DNA from 2 places in the Cryobacterium soli genome. Region 1 is predicted to be linked to the other one. Evidence: predicted binding sites of a transcription regulator. Region 1 holds the regulator's gene; the other holds the start of a gene.
The links. The regulator HspR, encoded in region 1, represses chaperone genes until heat shock. The targets are predictions, from matches to a motif close to AAGTTGAGTCNNNNNGACTCAACTT.
Positions count from the first base shown of each region.

Region 2: DOE79_RS17335 (Hsp20/alpha crystallin family protein) is a predicted target of HspR. The motif match lies at 3,428-3,452, and genes of this name have one in related genera.

Region 1 covers NZ_CP030033.1:2,815,608-2,823,393, forward strand. Annotated here, with positions in the region: gene dnaK (molecular chaperone DnaK) at 1-506, shown strand, start outside; gene DOE79_RS13050 (nucleotide exchange factor GrpE) at 506-1,192, shown strand; gene DOE79_RS13055 (DnaJ C-terminal domain-containing protein) at 1,185-2,198, shown strand; gene DOE79_RS13060 (heat shock protein transcriptional repressor HspR) at 2,208-2,621, shown strand; gene DOE79_RS13065 (helix-turn-helix transcriptional regulator) at 2,721-3,593, opposite strand; gene DOE79_RS13070 (SDR family NAD(P)-dependent oxidoreductase) at 3,695-4,168, shown strand; gene DOE79_RS20915 (Rossmann-fold NAD(P)-binding domain-containing protein) at 4,129-4,374, shown strand; gene DOE79_RS13075 (LysR family transcriptional regulator) at 4,494-5,429, shown strand; gene DOE79_RS13080 (putative quinol monooxygenase) at 5,444-5,746, opposite strand; gene DOE79_RS13085 (aldo/keto reductase) at 5,841-6,701, opposite strand; gene DOE79_RS13090 (NAD-dependent epimerase/dehydratase family protein) at 6,730-7,731, opposite strand; gene DOE79_RS13095 (aldo/keto reductase) at 7,728-7,786, opposite strand, start outside.
Region 2 covers NZ_CP030033.1:3,725,365-3,733,150, reverse strand. Annotated here, with positions in the region: gene DOE79_RS17365 (FAD-dependent oxidoreductase) at 1-34, opposite strand, end outside; gene DOE79_RS17360 (methyltransferase domain-containing protein) at 27-767, opposite strand; gene DOE79_RS17350 (type III polyketide synthase) at 772-2,028, opposite strand; gene DOE79_RS17345 (phosphatase PAP2 family protein) at 2,120-2,956, opposite strand; gene DOE79_RS17340 (hypothetical protein) at 3,073-3,300, shown strand; gene DOE79_RS17335 (Hsp20/alpha crystallin family protein) at 3,513-3,965, shown strand; gene DOE79_RS17330 (phosphodiesterase) at 4,134-5,072, shown strand; gene DOE79_RS17325 (stealth family protein) at 5,002-6,717, opposite strand; gene DOE79_RS17320 (thioredoxin domain-containing protein) at 7,115-7,786, opposite strand, start outside.

The DNA of each region.
Region 1 (7,786 bases):
ACCTCGACGCCAACGGCATCGTGCACGTGTCCGCCAAGGACAAGGGCACCGGCAAGGAGCAGTCGATGACCATCACCGGCGGCACCGCGCTGGGCAAGGAAGACATCGAGCGCATGGTGCGCGAGGGTGAAGAGCACGCCGCAGAAGACAAGCGTCGCCGTGAAGCCGCCGAGACCCGCAACACGGCCGAGCAGCTCGCTTACTCGATCGAGAAGCTGATCAAGGAGAACGACGACAAGCTGCCCGAGGACGTCAAGACCGAGGTGCAGGGCGACGTCGACGCTCTCAAGTCCGCTCTCGCCGGAGACGACGACGACGCAGTGAAGACCGCGTTCGACAAGCTCAACGAGAGCCAGGGCAAGCTCGGCGAGGCCATCTACGCCTCCAGCCAGGCGGATGCCGCGTCCGGCGCGTCCGAGAACGCCGAGCCCGCTGACGCCGGCAAGACCGACGAAGACGTTGTCGACGCCGAGGTTGTCGACGACGAGGACGAAGCGAAGAAGTAATGGGCGACTCCAAGCGCCCGGACGAGAACCGTCCCGAAGAAGAATCCGCCTCTGCTGCGGGAGCGCCCGACTCGGGCGCCTCCGCGGCGGGCGGGTCCGACGCCGCGACGGACGCGGAGGCCGAGCTGGCCGCCGCGGTCGGTGCGACCGAGGCGTCCGAGGTGAAGCAGGGCGAGACGCCCGACGCCGCGAGCGCCGAGGGCATCGAAGAGGACGAGCTGACCGTGCAGGACATCCTGGACGCGGCCAACCTCGAAGCCAACGATCCCTCGAACGAGCACCTCGCCGACCTCAAGCGGGTCACCGCCGAGTACGCGAACTACCGTAAGCGCACCGAGGCGAACCGCGAGATCGAGCGCGAGCGCGTCACCGGAGAGGTCGTCAAGGTGCTGCTGCCGGTGCTCGACGACCTGTACCGGGCGGAGAAGCACGGCGACCTCGAGGGCGACACCGCTTTCGCGACCATCGCGGCGAAGCTGCGCGCCAGCACCGAGCGCATCGGCCTCAAGCCGTACGGTTCGGTCGGCGACGTCTTCGACCCCACCGTGCACGAGGCCATCTTCCAGCAGCCCAGCCCGGACGTCGAGGTGGAAACCGTCGGCGATGTCGTCGAGACCGGCTACTACCTCGGTTCCTCGCTGCTGCGGGTCGCCAAGGTCGTCGTGCAGGTACCGAGCGATGGCTAGCCAGGACTGGTTCGACAAGGACTTCTACAAGGTTCTCGGGGTCTCGAAAGACGTCTCCGCCGCCGACCTGAAGAAGGCGTACCGCAAGCTCGCGCGGAAGTACCACCCCGACTCCAACCCGGGCAACCCCGCAGCGGAGGCGAAGTTCAAGGAGATCAGCGAGGCCCACTCGGTGATCGGTGACCCCGAACAGCGCAAGGAGTACGACGCCGTGCGCGCCATGGGCGGTGGAGCTCGCTTCACCGCCCCTGGCCAGGGTGGCCAGCAGGGTGGGTTCGACGACGTCTTCGGCGGCATGTTCGGCGGGGGAGCCCGGCAACAGGGCTACTCCTATGAGCAGGCCGGCTTCGATGACATCCTCGGTGGCATGTTCGGCCGTGGCGGACAGGGCGCCGGCGCTGCCGGTGGCCGGTTCGGCACGCCGAGCGGCGGCTACCGCGGTTTCGGCGGCCCCAGCAAGGGCCGCGACGTCATCGCGTCCACCACGGTCGACTTCATCACCGCCACCCACGGCGATCAGATCACCCTGCAGACGCAGGAGGGTCGGCCGATCAAGGTCAAGATCCCCGCGGGCGTCGCCGACGGCCAGAAGATCAAGCTGCGCGGGCAGGGGCAACCCAGCCCGGATGGCGGCGAGCCCGGAGACATCGTGCTCACCGTGACCGTGCGCAAGCACCCGGTCTTCGAGCGTGAGGGTCTGAACCTGCGCGTGAACGTGCCGGTGACCTTCGTCGAGGCCGCTCTCGGCGCCACCATCGAGGTGCCCACCCTCGGCGGGCCCCCGGTGAAGCTGCGCGTGGCCCCCGGCACCCCCAGTGGCCGGGTACTCCGGGTCAAGGGCCGCGGCGTCGTCACGCCGAAGGGCACCGGCGACCTGCTCGCCGTAGTCCAGGTGGCCGTGCCGTCGCACCTCTCGAAGGACGCCGAGGAGAAACTCCTCGCCTTCAACGAGGCCCTGCCCAAGGAGAACCCGCGCGACGAACTCATCGCCCGGGCCAAGGGGTAACGAACGCCGATGGATGAGAACACCCGGGTCTTCGTGATCAGTACCGCCGCAGAGCTTGCCGGGATGCACCCGCAAACCCTGCGGCAATACGACCGCCTGGGCCTCGTCAGCCCCGACCGCACGCCGGGCCGCTCGCGCCGCTATTCAATGCGCGACGTGGCCCGGCTGCGGGAGATCGCCGACCTGGGCGCTGAGGGCGTGAGCCTGGAAGGCATCCGGCGCATTCTCGCGTTAGAGGACACCGTGCGTTCACTGCGGAACCGGGTGGGCGACCTCGAGGCCGCCCTGGCCGACGAACTGCTCAACCGGCCGGGCCGCCGTGTCTTCGCGGCCGGCTCCGCCGGCGAGGTCATCTCGATGCGCGCGGGAACCCGCACCCGCCGCTCCAACCAGATCGTGATCTGGCGCCCCCTCGACAAATAGCGACCCGATCCGGCGTGTATTCGCGCCCGTCTCGTCGGTCGAGCTCGTCGAGACCTCGTGAGCCGGCCTGTCGTCGTACGTCGCCTGGGTTCGACGAGCTCAACCGGCGGGTTCACTGGCCGAGCCGGTGGCATCGAATGCTGGGGTGAGCGACTGCAGGCCCGTGACCCGCAGCAGGTCGAGCTTCTGCTCGTCTGCACTGCCGGGCACGACCGTGTAGACCACGATGCGCAGGTCGCCGCCGGGCACCGTCATCACGTCGCAGTCGACGGTGATGGGCCCGACCGCGGTGCGGGTGACGGTTTTCCGGCTCCAGCGGTGCTCGGCCACCCGGGCCTCGCCCCAGCGGCGTTCGAATTCGGGCGACGCGGCACGCAGCCGGGCCACCAGCTGCGCCAGTTGGCCGTCGTGCGGGTACCGGCCCACGGCCGTGCGCAGGTCAGCCGCGAGGTCGCTGGCGAAGTCCTCTTCGTGCTGGGCGTCGAACTCGACACCCTCATGCCCCCACATGAAATGCCGCCAGACCAGATTGCGTTCGATGCCGACATAGCGCGACGGGTCGCCGGTCAGGGCGGCCCAGAGCGGGTTCCACAGCAGGATGTCGTGGGACGCGGTGAACACAGCCATCGGCACGTCCCCCAGCCTGTCGATGATCCGCTGCACGCCAGGGGTCACGTGCTCAGGCACTGTCCCGCGGGCCGGAGGGGCGACGCCGGCGACCCGGTAGAGGTGGTCACGCTCGGCCGGGGTCACGCGCAGGGCGAGAGCCAGGGCGCCCAGCATCTGCGGGGAGGGATTGACCGCTCGGCCCTGCTCGAGACGCACGATGTAGTCCACGCTCACGCCGGCGAGGGCGGCGAGCTCTTCGCGGCGGAGGCCGGTAGTTCGGCGTCCAGCGCCGGCCGGCAGCCCGACATCCGCTGGCCGCACGCGGTCGCGCCACGCACGCAGCACGCTGGCGAATTCACTCATGGCCCCATTCTGCCCGGCGCCGCTCGATTCATCGTGGTACTCGCAGTCCCACCGTCGAGGGGTGCCTGGGTGAATGCGGGTGCGGGCCGCAGCATGGACCAATGACACTCACACTCATCACCGGGGCCAACAAGAGCCTCGGCCTCGAAACCGCCCGCCGCCTCATCGAGGCCGGCCACACCGTCTACGCCGGGATGCGCGACCTTGCGAACGGGGATGCCGCCCGTGAGCTGGGCGCCCACCCCGTGCAGCTGGACGTCACCGACCAGGCGAGCGTCGACGCCGCGTTCGCCTCCCTGCCCGACCTGGACGTGCTCGTCAACAACGCCGGCATCCTCGGCACCTCGTTCGGGGTCGATGACCTATCGACCGAGACGATGGCCGCGGTGTTCGACACGAATGTGCTGGGGATCGTGCGCGTCACCCAGGCCGCGTTGCCCGCGCTTCGCCGCTCGGCGCATCCGGTGATCGTCAACGTCGCGTCAGGCGTCGGCTGGCCCGTTTTCTCAGCACCGAGGGACACGACGAGTTCCCGGTGCCAGCCATCCCCTACGCGGCATCGAAGGCCGCGGTGATCGCGCTTACCGTGCAGTACGCGAAGAACCTGCCGTCGTTCCGCATCAACGTGAGCGACCCCGGGTACACCGCCACGGACTTCAATCGCCACGGCGGCCACCAGACGGTGACCGAGGGCACGGATGCGACGGTGGCCCTGGCCCTCCTGGGCCCGACCGGCCCCACCGGCGAGTTCCACAACCGAACCGGCCGCATCGACTACTGAGCAGTCCCGCGGTCTCGACAGGCTCGACCAGCGTGTGGGGGTTTCGACAGGCTCAACCAGCGGGCTCGACCAGCGTGCCGTCTTCTGATCGCCGCCGCACTCAGTAATAAGATTGCTGAATGGAATTGCGCCAGCTTGAGCACTTTGTGACGGTCGCCGACGAACGCCACTTCACCCGGGCAGCCGAGCTGCTGCACATCTCCCAGTCGGGGCTCTCCGCGTCCATTCGGGCGCTCGAGATCGAGCTGGGCACGTCGCTGTTCATCCGCAGCACCCGCCGGGTCGAGCTCACGGCCGCCGGCCAGGCCCTGCTGGCAGATGCGCTGCGCACGCTCGCGAGCGCCGCCGCCGCCCAGAACGCGGTCGCCGCGGTGCGCGGCCTGATGCGCGGCCGCCTCACCGTGGGCGCCGAGCCGTGCCTGGGCTCCGTGGACCTGCCCGCCGAGCTCGCCCGCTTCCGCACCGCCAACCAGGGGGTTGAGGTGCGGCTGCGCCAGGTGGGCTCCGTCGAGCTCATCGAGGGCGTGGCGAGCGGCACCACCGACGTTGCCCTGGTCGTGGTGACAGGCGACACCCCGCCCGGGGTGCGCCTGCACCCGTTGAGCAGCCAGAAGATGGTGGTGCTCTGCCACCCCGACCACCCCGTCGCGTCCCTCGACGAGGTAGACCTGGAGACCCTCCGGGCCGAGCCCCTGGTCGGCTTCCAGGCCGGCTGGGGCGCGCATATGCTCGCCCGGCGCGCGTTCGCCGCGGCCGGCTTCGAGTACCGGGCGGCGCTGGAGGTCAACGACGTGCATCCGCTGCTCGAATTGGTGGGATACAACCTCGGTGTGGCGATCGTGCCCACGAGTTTCGCGCAGAAGCGGCCGGATGACCTCGTGGCCGTGCCGCTGCCGGCCAGCGTGCCTGAGTGGACCGTGGCCGTCGCCGTGGCCGACGAGCCGAGCCCGGCCGCGTCGGCGTTCCTCGAGCAACTACTCGAAGACGTCGCCGCCGCCCGGACCGGCACCGAGGTCCTCGGTGCAGCAGACGACCGCGTGGGCACTGCGGCCTGAGCAACCGTCTGGGGCTAGAGGCCCAGCGGGATCCGCTCGGAGAAGACAGTCTTCACGGGCGGGGCGGCCAGGATCTCGCCGAGCCGGTTGACGCCCTCCGGGGTGGTGCGCCACTCGGCGTAGGCCGCGTGGTCGGCCGCGTTGGCCCAGGTCTCGACCACGATCACGTGTGTCGCGTCGGCGTCGTCCACGATCACTTCGAGTCCCTCGTTACCGGGCCAGGCGCGGGTGGCGGTCAGGGTCTCGGTGAGCACAGCGGCTGCGCGATCGAGCGCGTTCGGGTCGAGCTGCAGGGTGAGATGAACGGTGGCGGTCATGGGTGCTCCAGTTTCGGTTGTACTGACAGACAACACGGCGGCCGGAACAGAATTCCCGGCCGCCGTGCTGGTCATGCGGTGTGCTCGGTGCGGTTCAGGCCGCGTTGAGCGCGGCCAGTTCCTCGGCCGAGAGGGTGAGGTCGGCCGCGTGGGCCGAATCCCGGATGCTCTCCGGCCGGCTCGCCCCGGGAATGGGGATCACCCGGGGGGAGGCGGCCAGGTGCCAGGCCAGCGTGACGACCTGCGGGCTCACGCCGTGGGCATCCGCCACCTGCTGGAACGGGGCGAACCGGGTGCCGAGGTCGGCGGCGGACTTGATGCCGCCCAGCGGGCTCCAGGACAGGAACGCGACACCGAGTTCGGTGCAGAGGTCCAGCTCGGCCTGGCTGCTGCGGAACGCCGGCGAGTACTGGTTCTGTACACTGGCCAGCCGGCCGCCGAGGATCTCATACGCCTCGCGGATCTGCTCCGGGTTGGCGTTGGAGATGCCGGCGAGGCGGATGACACCGTCGTCGAGCAGGTCGCGGATGGCGCCGATGGAATCCGCGTAGGGAACCGCCGGGTCGGGCCGGTGGTGGTGGTACAGGTCGATGGCGTCGCCGCCGAGCCGCGCCAGCGACGCCTTCGCCGCCTGCTTGAGGTACTCGGGCCGCCCGTCGACGTACCAGCTGCCGTCGCCGGGGCGCAGGTGCCCGCCCTTGGTGGCCACGACCACCTGCGAGGTGTCGCCGCCCCAGGATGCAAGGGCGCGGGCGATGAGCGACTCGTTGTGGCCGACCTCGTCGGCGTGCAGGTGGTACGCATCCGCCGTGTCGATCAGGGTCACGCCCTCCTCGAGGGCGGCGTGGATGGTGGCGATGGAGCGGGCCTCGTCTGGCCGGCCCTCGATCGACATGGGCATGCCGCCCAGGCCGATGGAACTCACGGTGCGGTCGCCGAGTTGACGGGTCTTCATACGGTGTCCAATCTGGTCAAACGGATGGTCAGGAACGGGTGGAATGCGCGCTCACGAGCCGGTCGAGCGTGGCGTTGAGCGCCGCATCCACGACCTGCTGCTCCGGATGCGCGTCGAACCAGGCGATCGCCTCGCGGAAGCCGAGGGCGACGGGAGTGGTGCAGACGAAGTCGGGCACGAGCGCTTTCACCTTGGTGTTGTCGAAGATGACCGAGTGTGATCGGTCGCCGAGCAGCCCGCCGCTCCACTCCGGGTTCTCGGCGGCCATGGTGTCGCTGGCCACGTGCACGATCTCGGGCGCGGGGGCGCCGGCCGCGCGGGCGTACTCTGCGTAGATGGCGTCCCAGGGCAGGTACTCGTCCGAGGTGATGGTGAAGCTGTCGCCCAGGGCCTGGGACCGGCCGAACAGGCCGACGAGAGCCTTGGCGAAGTCGGTGCTGTGCGTGAGCGTCCACAGCGACGTGCCGTCGCCGTGCACCACGACCGGCTGGCCAGTGCGCATCCGGTGGATGTCGGTCCAGCCGTTCAGCAGCGTGATCTGGGTGCGGTCGTAGGTGTGCGACGGGCGGATGATCGTGACCGGGAAGCCCTGCTCGCGGTAGGCCTCCATCAGAACGTCTTCGCAGGCGATCTTGTCGCGGGAGTACTGCCAGAACGGGTTATGCAGCGGTGTGGACTCCCGCACCGGCAGCGCGGCCGGCGGCTTCTGGTACGCCGAGGCCGAGCTGATGAAGACGTACTGACCGGTGCGACCGGCGAACTGGGCGATGTCGGCGCGTACGTGCTCGGGTGTGAACGCCACGAAGTCCACGACGACGTCGAAGGTGCGCTCACCGAGGGCGGCGGTGACCGCCTCCGCATCCCGTACGTCGGCGGTGATGAGCTCGGCGGCGGCGGGCACCTCACGCAGGTCGGACTGGCCGCGGTTGAGCACGGTGAGACGGTGCCCGCGGGCCACGGCCAGCTCCGCGGCGGCCGCGCTGATGACGCCACTGCCGCCGATGAAGAGAACGTTCACTGCGGCGCTCACCAGGCGTAGTCTTCCGGCGCGGTCTTGTAGCCGGGGAAGATCTCGTCGAGCCTCG
Region 2 (7,786 bases), 910 kb from region 1:
CGGGCCCGCCGCCCACGACGATCACGTCACGCATGGGCCCGGCCCGTCTGCCGCGCCGCGGTCAGCGTGCCCGACGGTGCGCTCCAACGCAGCATCAGCCGGTAGGGCACCTCGCGGTGCACGGTCCAGCCGGGCGGCACCGACGCGGCCAGTTCCGCACGGGTGAAGCTGCGCCGAATGGAGGTCAACCCGTCGGCGCGGATGAACGAGCGCCGGAAGAACGGCCAGGTGCCCAGCCCGAAGCCCAGGTACGCCAGCGGCGCCCGTTCGATGTCGCCGTGCAGCACCAGACCCCGGCTGAGTCGTTCGGAGTCGACGAGCAGCGCGCCCAGTTCGCCGCCGCTGAGGTGGTGCAGCACGTGGTTGGACAGCACGATGTCGAACCGTTCCCCGCCGGCCACGAGATCGCTACTCAGCGCGCGGCGGAACGTGAGCCCGGGCAGCGGCGGCTGGCTCGTGGCGTAGTCGTGCGCGCGGGCATCCGGATCGATGCCCGTCACGGCCAGGCGCACCCCATCCCTGGCGGCCCAGCGGGCCAGCGAACGGGCGACGTCGCCGCCGCCGGAGCCGATGTCGAGCAGTGTGCGCGGCACCGCAGCCGAGAGCAGCGGCCGGATGTCGTGCTTGTAGGTGTGCCGGAGACCGGACACCACAGCGTTGACGTACCGGAAGTTCGCGTAGGTGCGGCGGAGCATGTCGGGGTCGCAGTCCGGATCGTCCATGATCTCGGCGGTGTCCACGGCCCGGTCCCGCAACGAGAAAGACACGGCGTCAGCCGCGCAACACGGTCATCAGGCTCGACTCCACGGTCAGGCCAGGTCCGAACGCCATGGCGCAGACTCTGTCCCCCGCGGCAGCGTTCTCCTGTTCGAGAATCGCCTTCATCACGAAGAGGATGGTGGCGCTGGACATATTGCCGTTGGTGCGCAGGGTCTCCCGGGAGGGAACCAACTGGGCCTCGGTGAGGCCGAGCTTGGTCTCGGTCTTGTCGAGGATGCTGCGACCGCCCGGATGGATCGCCCAGTGCGCGATCGCGGTGCTGAGCGGGGAACCCGGCGCTGCAGCGGTGAGCACCTGGCCCGGCTCGGCGGCTGCAGCACTGGCATCCGCGCCGTCGCCCTGCGCCTCCGCCGCGACCGCTCCGGCCTCGGCGACCACGCCCGCGGCCAGTGCCCGGGTGAGGGACTCGTCCCGGCCGAACAGCGGCGCGAGCGCCGACTCGATGTGCTCGTCGATGATGTGCGGCACGTAGGAGCTGAGGATCATCTCGAACCCCTCGTCGCCGATCTTCCAGGCCATGTCGCCCTCCCCCACGGGCGTGATCACGGTCTCGAAGTGGTCGAGGTTGAGGGCGTTCTCACCGGCGGCCGGCGGGCGGCTGCTCACGATGCCGGCGGCCGCGCCATCCGAGAAGAGGGACGACGCCACGATGGTGTCGGGGTCGCTCGAGGTGCGCAGGTGCAACGAGCACAGCTCTGCGCTGACTACGAGCACCACGGCGTTCGGGTCGGCCTCCACGAACTGCTTGGCCGTGCGCAACGCCGGCATCGCCGCGTAGCATCCCATGAAGCCCAGGTGATAGCGCTGCGTCGATGGCGCCAGGCCCAGCTCGCGCACGAGCATGTAGTCGGGGCCTGGCGCGTAGAAGCCCGTGCAGGACACGGTCACGACGTGGGTGATGTCGGAGGCCTCCAGCCCAGGGCACGCGTTGATGGCCCGGCGGCCGGCCTCCACGAACAGCTTCGTGGCCTGCTCGATGTAGAGCTCGTTGCGCACCCGGGTGCCCGGCATGAGCAGCCGTTGCGTGGCGGCGTCGAAGAACTGCGGCTCGGCCACGGTGGAGTCGAGGGTGAGTTCCTCGATCACGGTATGCCGGGTGTCGATGCCCGAAAGATTGAAGGATGCCGTGACCAACCGCTGGGCCAACCGGCTCAGGCCCGGTTGGGCGGCGAAAATGTCCCGCACCTGCTCCTGCACAAGCACGGTGGGCGGTACAACGGTCTGGAGCGCTCTCAGCGTGACGGCCATGCCCCAGTGTTACACGCACTTTCGTGGCCGCACACCCCCCTGGCGCGGCGCGGCGCGAACGGATGCGCCCGCCCGGGACTTGGCCCGACGGTTACGGCAGCCGGTCGAAGAGCCGGGTCGCGGTGATGGCCAGCGCGAATCCCACGGCGACGATGGCGGTGACCGCGCCGAGGTAAGCGGCCGGGGCGGCGGAGGTGCCGAACGCGCCGGTCGCGCCGATCCCCACGGCCACGGCGGTGACGATCGCGGCCAGCACGGCGATCCAGGTCTGCAGGCGCAGGCCCACCTGCGCGGGGGTGGGCGTGCGGGCGGCGCGTTGTCGGCCGCCGGCCCTGGTGAGCACGGCGCCGCCGACGCATCCCCAGAACGACACCACGAGCAGGGCGGCGATCACGTCACTGGGTCGGTGCCACAGGCTGACCAGGGTGGAGACGCCCGCCGCCACCGCGAAGGCGGCGCCGATCGTGCCCGCGAGCCAGCGCGTGTGCGGGCTCGCCACGAGGAACACCACGAGAGCGGAGGCCGCCGCCACCGTCGTATGCCCGGACGGGAATGAGTTGGACACATAGCCCTCCACGCCGAGGTCCGGCCGGGTGAGGACGATGTTCTTAAGCAGCTGGGTGGTGATCACCGCGGCCATGGCGCTGCCGACGGCCACGAAAAGTGGGAACCAGGCCCGGCGCACGGCGGCGATGGCGAGGCTCACGACGGCCCCGACGCCGACCATCACGGAGGGGATCAGATCCAGCAGGCTCAGGGTGACCTCGGTGCCCGTGGTCTCATTCTCGGCTCCGTTGAAGGCCAGCTGGTCGATGGCCTGCCCGGTCTCATCACGCACGAAGAACAGGTACAGCGCGAGGAATGCCACGGCGCACAGCACAGCGGCGCCCACGTAACGAGCGGGCGTGAGGCGGGAGGTCGAAGACACCCTCTACTGTCCCACGCGAGCATGAGTGAACCGTGAAAGGGCCGTGCACGAGTCCTGCATGCGACGTCGTGCCGGCCGCCCCTTGACAGGCGATACCGGCGGCGTAGCGTCGGAATATGTTCAGTAAGAAGACGAAGCAGGAGCGCGCCGACCGCGCGGCCGTGCGGCGTCAGGAGCCCGACGACCCCCGCGACCGCGGCGGCTTTCCCGGGCTGGAGGGCGACTTCGAATCGGAGCGCCGTCGCGCAGTGACCGCCAGCAACGAGCACGGCGAACCGTACGAGCACGGCGAGGGCGAGACCCCGGTACTGCCGTCTACGACGCCCGGCCTCACCCACCCCTGACCGCTGGATGGTGGCATTCTCCCGGAGCGCATCCGGTGGTTCACCGTGCCCGCAGGCGCGGCTGAGACTTCGCTGAACGGGTCCGCGCACGGGTTGCGAGCCGTGAGATCGTGTCAAATAATAGTTGTAGTTGAGTCGACTGGACTCAAGTTTGGAACCCCCGGCCGGGCCAGCAGGCCCGTGCCGACGATATCGAAGAAAGTGAGTTGAACATGGCCATGAACTACGATCCCTTCCGCGAACTGGATCGCGTCGCCGGCGCCCTGATGGATGTGCGCGGCCCGCGGGTGATGCCCATGGACCTGTACCGGTCCGGTGACGTTTACGTGCTGGACGCCGACATGCCCGGCATCGACCCCGGATCCGTCGACATCGATGTGGACGGGCAGTTGCTCACCATCCGGGGCGAGCGCACCCTGGCCAGCCACGACAACGTGAAGTGGCTCACTCGGGAGCGCACCGCGGGGTCGTTCCTGCGCCAGTTGAACCTGGGCCAGGGCATCGACCTCGACAACATCAGCGCGAAGTACGCCAACGGCGTGCTGTCGGTGACCATCCCCGTGAGCGAGGCGGCCAAGCCCCGCAAGATCGAGGTGAGCACCGAGAACGCCGACCAGCAGGAGACCCTGACGGTGAAGGAAGGCGAGAAACACCTGGAGAAGTAAGACGCCGGATACGCCCGGTCGACCCACGGACCCGGAGGGAATTCCCTCCGGGTCCTGTCTTTTCGCGTGTTGTACACGCTATGTTCATATTTCTCTGATCGACTGAATTTGTAGCATCCGCAGCGCAATCCCCGTAAAGTGCCTAAGTACCAAACGAATGGAAGCTCCGTGAGCATTCGAACGGCCGAATACCCCAGGCCGGATTATTTCCTTCTCCACCTCAGCGACACGCACCTGCTCGCAGACGGCAATCGTCTCTACGGCAGCGTGGACAGTGCCGCACACGTGCAACGGTTGTTTGCGGATGTGGAGGCGTCGGGCAGCAGGCCAGACGCCATCATCATCACCGGCGACCTGGCCGACAAGGGCGAACCGCATGCCTATGCGCAACTGCGCGGCATTGTGGAGCCCGCGGCCGCCCGTCTCGGCGCCAAGGTGCTGTGGGTGATGGGCAACCACGACAACCGGGCGAACTTCCGCACCGAGTTGCTCGGCCAGGAGCCCAGCCTCGCGCCGATCGACCACGTCGACTACGTCGGCGGGCTGCGGATCATCACGTTCGACACCACGGTTCCGGGCAGCCACTACGGCGAGATCTCCGAACGCCAACTCGAGTGGCTCAGCGAACAGCTCAGCTTCCCGGCGCCGGACGGCACCATTCTCGCCATGCACCACCCGCCCGTACCGAGCATGCTCGACCTGTCGGTGTCGGTGGAGCTGCGCGACCAGGCCAGCCTCGCGCAGGTGCTGCGCGGCACGGATGTGCGAAGCATCCTGGCCGGGCACCTGCACTACTCGTCCACGGCGACCTTCGCCGGCATCCCTGTGTCGGTGGCCTCGGCCACCTGCTACACGCAGGACCTCAACGTTCCCGTGGGCGGCACCCGCGGCCGCGACGGCGCCCGGGCGTTCAACCTCGTGCACGTCTACGCAGACACTGTGCTGCACTCGGTGGTGCCGCTGGGCGAGTACGAAGCTCTCGACTACATCGACCCGGCCGAAAGCGCCCGCCGACTGGCCGCATCCGGTATCGAGATCATGCCTGCTGGGTCTCTGCCCGCGTACCGCGAGCCGCCAATGACCAGGCCGATCCCGGTTCTGCGCTGACGTCGCCCGCCATCGCGGCGGAGCCGGTGCCGAGGACGCTCTCGATGAGGGTGTCCTCGCCGTGCTGGCTCTCCGCGATGACGCTTTCGCGTTCCCACGGTGCCACGATCGGGAAGTAGCGTTCGAGGAAATCGGTGACGGCCTCGGTGCGCACCTCGTCGGAGATCTCGGGGAAGCTGCCGTCGTTGAGGCAGAACATGTCCTGGTCGCGGCGCTTGAGCAGCTTGCTCATCTGGCGCAGGGCCAGCTTGAGGGTGGTCTCCACGTAGAGCGAACGCGCCTGGGTCTGCTCCACCGCCCGGCCGGTGGCCAGGGCGTAGTAGTGGTAGAGCGAGTTCGTCACCGAGATGTCGGTGGCGGAGCGGAACCGGCTGGCCATGGTGCGCCGGAAGTCCTCGGGGAACTCGGCCTCCAGCTCGAACATGACGCTCTTGCGCAGCGGCGCCGGCGTGTGCTCGAGGTGCCGGGTGGTGACCTTGCCGAAGCGTTCGCGCAGCAGCGCCCGGTTGACCCGCGCGGCGTTCTCGAAGCCGCTGCGGCTCGGGTCGTTGTCGCCCAGGCCGATGCGGGTGGCCGCCTCGACGAACTTGGTGATGCCGCCGGGCGAGTAGAACAGCTCCGGGCCCACCGGGCGGCCGAAGAACATGTCGTCGTTGGAGTAGATGAAGTGTTCGGCGATACCCGGGATGTGGTGCAGCTGGCTTTCGACGGCGTGCGAGTTGTGCGTGGGCAGCACGCTGGTGTCGGGGAAGAAGTCTTCGCTGTTCATGATCGTCACCCGGGGGTGGTCGACGAGCCACTCGGGGGCCGGCGAGTCGGTGGCGATGAAGATGCGGCGTACCCACGGCGCGAACATGTAGACGCTGCGCAGGGCGTACTTGAGCTCGTCGATCTGGCGGAACCGGGCCTCGGACTCGTCACCGGAGCCGACGACGTAGCCCTTCATGCGCGCAGCGCGGGCCTTCTGGAAGTCGCTGGACGAACCGTCGACCCAGGAGAAGACCAGGTCGATGTCGAAGCTGATGTCACTCACGAGGTCGTCGAACATGTTCTGCAGGGTGCGCCAGCTGCGGCCGAACATCTCGACAGTGGTCTCGCGCGCCTCGGAGCGGGGCAGGCGCTTCCGCATCAAGACGTTCTCGACGGGGGCGATGATCTCGTCTTCGCCGAAGGTCCAGAGCTCGAGCTGGAAGGCGGTCTCGGCGCCGTAGCGGAGCCGGCCGATGGGTTCGATGCGCGGCTGGTAGGCGCGGAAGACGTCGGACTTGCGCAGCTGCGCGAGGGCACCGTCGGCGAGCAGCCCGGCCCGGGCCTCGTCGTTGTCGAGCGGCTTGATGTAGAAGGGGGCGTCAGCGAAGGCCGCGCCGAGGATCTTGCTGATCTGCTTGCGTCGCTTGCGGTTCACCGCGATGACCGGACGGTCGTGGTCGCCGCGCACGAGCAGGTAGTCGATGCCGGCGGCGTCGAGGGCATTGCTCAGGGCGAGAAGGTCGATGACCATGGACTCGTGCGGCGTGAAGTGCCCGTTGATCAGGGCGATCTCGCCCTTCCGTACGACGACGTCGTCGCGGTCGAAGCGGCGGGTGCGCTCGTCGAGGGACAGCAGCACCAATTCGGGTTCGTTGCTCAGCGAGAGGATGGGCATGGACGCGGTATCGGGAGCCGGTTCGTCGAAGGGTGCCGGCTGGGCCTCGGAGAAGCCGCGGCCTGAGGCGTTGCGAGCGTGTCGTGCGGAGTCGGTGCGGTCAAAGCGAGCCATGGTCCTCCTTGGAGCAATAGCGTGGAACGGGCAACGGGTGCAGTCGGGCTGCGAGGGAGATGCGGTGATTCGTAACAGGTCGTCGAGAGGGAGCTCCGTTGGGCGGGCATCCATGCGCCAGGCCCCGGAATGTGCGCCCGGGTCTCCCGGGCATCCCCCGCACCGAACCAGGCCGGGCTTGAAGCCCGCTGGGAACAGTGTCGTAAGACCTAGTGTACGTCGTGCACGACGCACCCTGGCGACCCGCGCCGGGACGAGGTTCCGGACGGTCCGAAGAGGCCGGTCAGACCAGGTCAGCGGCCTGCGTGACGGGTAGTCGGCAGACGAAATCGCGGCACTGGTAGGCCGTGGGCACGCCATCGCGCACGCCGCGATCGGCGAACAGCTCGAAGCCGGCCGCCGCCCACTCGCGCCCCTGTTCCTCGGTGACGACGGCCACCAGGCCGTTCCGGCGCCGCGCCGTGTCGACCAGGCCACCGGGCGGGGTGACACCCGCGCCGGGCGTGCTGGCCGGGGTCACCACCACCAGCTGCCGCACGGGCGAGGTGAGCGCGTTGACCAGGCGCAGGGCGGCACCGAACGCGAGCGGGTTGAGACTGCCCGCGCCCACCAGACGCACCATCGCCGCGGTGGCCGCCTGGCGGTACCGGGCCGCCCCGGTGACCAGGTACAGCCGCCAGGCCGCGGCCGCGACGGCGCTGAGCCCCGACGGGTAGGCCCCCTCGGAGGGGTCGGTCGCCAGGTCGAGGCCGTGGCCGGTGAGCACCGGGTCAGCGCCCTCCGGTGCGACGAAGACCACCGACGCGGGGTCGGGCAGGGTGCGGTCGACGAGCTCGCGCGCCGCCACCGCGTAGCTCACCTCGCCCGTCGCCGTGGCGAGGTCGAGTAGACCGGCCGCCAACATGCCGTAGTCCTCGAGCGTGGCCACGGCGCTCGAGAGCCGACCGTCGATGGA